Regions from separate parts of the Streptococcus sp. FSL R7-0248 genome, predicted to be linked through region 2. Evidence: predicted binding sites of a transcription regulator. Region 2 holds the regulator's gene; the other holds the start of a gene.

Region 1 (3,206 bases), 210 kb from region 2:
ACAAGAACCAAGCAGGTTGCTAAAATCAAGCCCAGATAAGTAAAAACTTTTTTCATTAAGATTATTCCCTCATTTCTATTGGTTACTATTTAAGATAGCATAGGTCTGATGATTCTTCAAGGTCACTTTTCAGGGTATGAAGCAAAACTCTACCTATTATATTGTTTTATATCATGACTCCAAATCATCCAAATCTAACTGCCTGCCCTCTTGGTCTTCCAAACCTGTCAGAGTAACACCTAAGAGACGAACACCACTGCTATTTTCCTCCAGTTGATCAAAAATGGTATGAGCAATCCTTTCGATGGTGTCGAAATCCTGGGTCGATTTGTCCAAGGTCATACGCTTGGTTAAGGTTGAGAAATCCGAATAACGGACTTTGATGACAATAATTCGACCGACTTTTTTAGTTTTCTGAGCACTTTCAGCTACCCGCCTAGCATTCTTAGTCAACTCAGCCTTGATGTCATCTTCATTATAAAGAAGCTTGCCGTAGGTTCGCTCACTTCCGATAGATTTACGGACGCGATTGGGCCTGACAGGACTATTGGAAATCCCTCTGGCCTTTCGAAAGAGATCAAATCCAAAACGTCCAAAACAATCAATCAGAGTCATCTCAGGAATCTTCAGAAGATCGGCACCGGTGTATATTTCCATGTCATGAAGACGTTCAACTGACTTTTTACCTACCCCATGAAACTTTTCAATAGGTAGCTTTTCCAAAAATTCTTGAGCCTCCTCTGGAAGCACCACCGTCAAACCAGCAGGCTTTTGAAAATCAGAAGCTAGTTTGGCGATAAATTTATTGTAGGAAACGCCTGCTGAACAAGTCAGGTGAAGTTCCTGCCAGATATCATACTGGATAAGTTTGGCTACCTTAACCGCCGATTTGATACCAAGCTTATTTATCGTCACATCAAGATAGGCTTCGTCGATAGACATAGGCTCTACCAAGTCGGTATAGCGTTTAAAAATCTCACGAATCTGCATTCCTACCTCTCTGTAATGACTATAATTTCCTGAGATAAAGACAGCATTAGGACAACGTTCATAGGCTTCCTTAGAAGACATGGCTGAATGGACACCATATTTTCTAGCCTCGTAATTACAGGTTGATACCACACCACGTCCCCCTGTTTTTCTAGGGTCGTGACCGATAATAACCGGTTTGTCCTTAAGACTGGGGTCATCCCTCATCTCGACCTGAGCAAAAAAGGCGTCCATGTCAATATGGATGATTTTCCGACTGGTATCATTTATTAGAGGAAACTCTAACATGGCTCCCTGCCTCCTTTCTCAGATTTATCTCATTGTAAAGCTTTTCACATAAAACTTTGGGACTACAAAGCATTCTCCCCTTATGATACCAAAATCTACCAAAAAACAGAAATTTATAATACAGATTTGTCGTTTTCAAAACTGTATTATAAAAGAATGTCTCTAAAAACACAGTTTTAAAGTTGTGTAAGCGGTTACTGTGTGATAGAATACTTCTAGAGAATGTAACAGATGATTTTGTTACTAGAATTATAGGAGATCCAAACTATGGCAACGGTTAAAACTAACACAGATGTTTTTGAAAAAGCGTGGGAAGGCTTTAAAGGAACTGACTGGAAAGAAAAAGCTAGCGTTTCACGTTTCGTTCAAGCAAACTACACACCTTATGATGGTGACGAAAGCTTCCTTGCAGGACCAACTGAACGCTCTCTAAAAATTAAAAAAATCGTAGATGAAACTAAAGCAGGCTATGAAGCTGAAGGACGCTTCCCAATGGATACTCGTCCAACTTCAATCGCTGACATTGACGCAGGATACATTTCAAAAGAAGATGAACTTATCTATGGTATCCAAAATGATGAGCTCTTCAAATTGAACTTCATGCCTAAAGGTGGTATCCGTATGGCGGAAACTGCTTTGAAAGAACACGGTTATGAACCAGATCCAGCTGTACACGAAATTTTCACAAAATACGTAACTACAGTTAACGATGGTATCTTCCGTGCTTACACTTCAAACATCCGTCGTGCACGTCACGCTCACACAGTTACTGGTCTTCCAGATGCTTACTCACGTGGACGTATCATCGGGGTTTATGCTCGTCTTGCCCTTTACGGTGCTGACTACTTGATGCAAGAAAAAGTTAACGACTGGAATGCTATCAAAGAAATCGACGAAGAAACTATCCGTCTTCGTGAAGAAGTTAACCTTCAATACCAAGCACTTCAAGACGTTGTTCGCCTTGGTGACCTTTACGGAGTAGACGTTCGTCGTCCAGCCTTCGATACTAAAGAAGCTATCCAATGGACAAACATCGCCTTCATGGCAGTATGTCGTGTGATCAACGGTGCCGCTACATCTCTTGGACGTGTGCCAATCGTTCTTGATATCTATGCAGAACGTGACCTTGCTCGTGGTACTTACACTGAATCAGAAATCCAAGAATTCGTTGATGATTTCGTTATGAAACTTCGTACAGTTAAGTTTGCTCGTACAAAAGCTTACGACCAATTGTACTCAGGTGACCCAACATTCATCACAACTTCTATGGCTGGTATGGGTGCTGACGGACGTCACCGTGTTACTAAGATGGACTACCGTTTCTTGAACACTCTTGACAATATCGGTAACTCTCCAGAACCAAACTTGACAGTTCTTTGGACTGACAAATTGCCTTACTCATTCCGTCGCTACTGTATGCACATGAGCCACAAACACTCTTCTATCCAATACGAAGGTGTGACTACTATGGCTAAAGACGGATACGGTGAAATGAGCTGTATCTCATGTTGTGTATCACCACTTGACCCAGAAAACGAAGAACAACGTCACAACATCCAATACTTCGGTGCTCGTGTTAACGTGCTTAAAGCCCTTCTTACTGGTTTGAACGGTGGTTACGACGATGTTCATAAAGACTATAAAGTATTTGACATCGAACCAGTTCGTGACGAAGTTCTTGACTTTGACACTGTTAAAGCTAACTTCGAAAAATCTCTTGACTGGTTGACTGACACTTACGTAGATGCTCTTAACATCATCCACTACATGACTGATAAGTACAACTACGAAGCTGTTCAAATGGCCTTCTTGCCAACTAAACAACGTGCTAACATGGGATTCGGTATCTGTGGTTTCGCAAATACTGTCGATACATTGTCAGCAATCAAATACGCTACAGTTAAACCAATCCGTGACGAAGATGGCTA
Region 2 (3,206 bases):
CTTCCTTGATTGTGGTTCACAATCATCCTTCGGGGGAAGCCTATCCTAGTCGTAATGATATTGATTTTACTCAAAAGATTAAGCGGTCCTGTGACGACTTAGGGATTTGTTTGCTTGATCATCTGATTGTTGGAAAATCAACCTATTATTCCTTTCGCGAGGAGAGGGAAGATTTTGATCTTTAGGTTGAACCAATGTGATAAAGACAAGAGAAAAGCAACTGAGTGCAGTCTCAGTTGCTTTTAAAGTTCGTTAACGACGTATTCAAAGAGTTTGAGGTCTTCTTCACGTTTGTCTAGGAGAAGCTCTGGGTGCCACTGTACACCAAGAAAGCGAAGGTCTGGACTATTTGACTCAACAGCTTCGACTGTGTTGTCCTCAGGATCACGCGCAATGACACGAAGGTCAGAGGCCAAGTGTTTGATACTTTGATGGTGGAAGGAGTTGATAGAGGTTCCACGTCCGTAGATTTCTGCTAACTTACTGTTCTCATCAACAATCATCTCATGGTAGAGGTAATCAGAAGGCTTGTCCTGCCAGTGATTTTCAATATCTTGATGGAGGCTACCACCTAGTGCGACGTTCATGAGTTGGGTACCGCGACAGATTGAAAAGATGGGTTTCTTCTGCTTAGTGGCTTCCTCGATGAGTGCCATTTCAAAGATATCCCGTTCGAGAAAGAAGTCATCTTCACTGGCATGGTTCTCTTCGTTGTAGAATTTAGGGTCAACGTTTTGCCCACCGATCAGGATAAGCTTATCAATCATGGAGATGTAGGTCTTGGCTTCCGAAGGATCGGATACTGGTAGTAGGATTGCTAGGCCACCGGCTCTTTGAACTCCTTCTACAAAGCCAGATGGGGCATAGGACCATTTGATGTCTTCATGGGCTGGATTAGGCCTTACATTGGCAGTGATTCCGATAATTGGTTTAGTCATTGTTTCTCCTTGATTTTTCTTCTTCTTTCATGAAATAGAGTAGGGTTTGTAGTTCGCTAGTCAGGTCTACGTATTGGACCACCACGTGGCGTGGAAGATTGAGGTTGACCGGAGAGAAGCAGAGAATGCCTTCAATTCCAGCGTCAACCAAAAGATCAGCCACCTCCTGGGCCTTGACTGACGGCACTGTCAGGATGGCTGTTTTAATATCTTCTTGGGCAACCTTGTCCTTGATTTGGGAAATCCCATAGATAGGAATATTGTCCTCAGTTTGAGTTCCAACCAGTTCGTTATCGTCTGTATCAAAAGCCATGACTAGCTGCATGCGATTACGCTCTTGAAAACGGTAGTGGAGGAGGGCACGCCCGACATTCCCAACACCTACAAGGAGTACCTTGGTAGTCGCATTGTCATTAAGGAGTTCAGCGAAAAATGTCATCAGTTTGTTCACGTCATAACCAAAGCCACGACGACCTAGCTCACCAAAGTAGGAGAAGTCTCGACGAACAGTGGCAGGGTCAATCCCAATAGCTTCAGCAATTTGTTTAGAGCTTGCTTTGTCGATATTTTCACGATGGAATCGCTTGAAAATACGATAGTAGAGAGAGAGACGTTTGGCAGTGGCGTTTGGGATGTTTTTCTCAAATGTCATTGATCGCTTTCCTTTCTTCAATTAGTATGATTCTCTTATATTTTAAGAAAAGTTTGTGAAGATTGCAACAAAATAGTGTAGATGAGGCGATATAAAAAACCTATCACATGGATAGGCTATTTATATGTAGTAAGAAAAAATTTAGACTTCTTCTTGCTCGAAAACGTTACGATCAACCAAACTCTGCATCAAGAAGTAGAATTTTTCTTGCAAGATGTGGTGATCTTCATTTTTAAAGATATTAACGTTACGAAGGCCAGATTTGTCTGTGATAGACAATTTGAAGCCTGTCAAGTCTTTGTTAATAGTGATTTTGAGTGGGAAACCTTCGCCTGAGTTAGGCACTTTTTCGAGAAGGCGGTGCAACTCGTAGTTTCCGATTTTATTTTGCACAAAAGTCGTATCACGTAGAGTGAATTTTTTGACATTAGGACTGATGGTGTAACGGTACTTACAGTCAGTCAAATGAATGCTTTTTTCAAATGCCATGTTAGTCTCCTATGATTTGATTAAGTTTTTCTGCTAGGGCCTGGAGTTCTTCAGCGGTATTTTCCTCTGATAAACTAATGCGAATGGCTGTTTTTAGCTTGTCAGAATCCTTGCCATAGAGGGCCTGGATGACATGACTTGGATCAACAGTTCCAGCAGTACAAGCAGAACCTGTTGAGACAGCAAAGCCTGCTAGGTCTAACAAGGTTAAGAGAGGGCCGTTTTCCTTATCAGGAAAACTGATGTTGATGACGTGAGGTAGGCTAGGTCCTCCACCATTGATTTCATAAGGAATGGTAAGGGAATCTAGAAAGGCCTGACGAATCTTTTCAACATGTTGGTAATTGTCTTGGTAGTGGTCACTAGCATGCTTGTAAGCAGCGGTCATACCTGCAATCCCGACCAGATTTTCAGTACTGGCACGGCGTTTTTCTTCTTGCTCACCACCGTGGAGTAGGTTGTCAAAATGCAAATCGTTATGATAGAGCAAGCCGACACCTTTAGGTCCGTGGAATTTATGGGCACTAATAGAGAGAAAATCGGCTCCAAGTTCCTCTGGGTGAATAGGAAGCTTTCCTGCTACCTGAACGGCATCGACGTGGAAGGTAGCTTGGTGATTGGCAAGCAAGTCACCAATTTCCTTAACAGGAAGCAATTGGCCAGTCTCATTATTGGCATACATAACAGAAACCAGAATGGTATCGTCACGTAAGGCATCAGCGATTTGTTGGGCAGTAATGACTTGATTTTCTGGTTGAATATAGGTTACTTCAAAACCAAAACGCTCTTCCAAGTAGGCCATGGTATGAAGGACAGAGTGGTGTTCAATAGCAGTTGTAATCAGGTGCTTACCTTTAGATTGATTGGCTAGGGCGTAACCTTTGATAGCTGTATTGTTTCCTTCAGTCCCACCAGAAGTGAAAATAAGCTTACGAGCAGGGACTCCAAAGTGTTTGGCCATTTCTTCACGGGCTTCACGAAGTTCCTTAGAAGCCTGTCGACCGTAAGCATGGAGGCTGGATGGATTTCCAAAGGTTTCAGTCATGATATGTGTCATAGCTGAAATAGCAGCAGTATTTAAAGGAGTTGTTGCTGCGTTGTCCAAATAAACCATAGCTTAGTCCTCG

What was found. Region 2 encodes Rex, which represses fermentation and respiration genes when NADH is low (regulators of the CRP and FNR family bind a similar motif). Its sites were predicted from a motif close to TTGTGAANTANTTCACAA; they were not measured.
Region 1: the regulator Rex is predicted to act here: its motif matches at 1,311-1,328, upstream of pflB (formate C-acetyltransferase).

The regions. Positions count from the first base shown of each region.
Region 1 is NZ_CP150201.1:1,825,495-1,828,700, forward strand. Features, by position in the region: gene NYE32_RS08305 (peptidase) at 1-56, opposite strand, end outside; gene dinB (DNA polymerase IV) at 172-1,278, opposite strand; gene pflB (formate C-acetyltransferase) at 1,546-3,206, shown strand, end outside.
Region 2 is NZ_CP150201.1:1,614,178-1,617,383, reverse strand. Features, by position in the region: gene radC (DNA repair protein RadC) at 1-185, shown strand, start outside; gene NYE32_RS07240 (gamma-glutamyl-gamma-aminobutyrate hydrolase family protein) at 243-938, opposite strand; gene NYE32_RS07235 (redox-sensing transcriptional repressor Rex) at 931-1,590, opposite strand; gene NYE32_RS07230 (DUF1831 domain-containing protein) at 1,732-2,079, opposite strand; gene NYE32_RS07225 (cysteine desulfurase family protein) at 2,081-3,193, opposite strand; gene NYE32_RS07220 (ribose-phosphate diphosphokinase) at 3,197-3,206, opposite strand, start outside.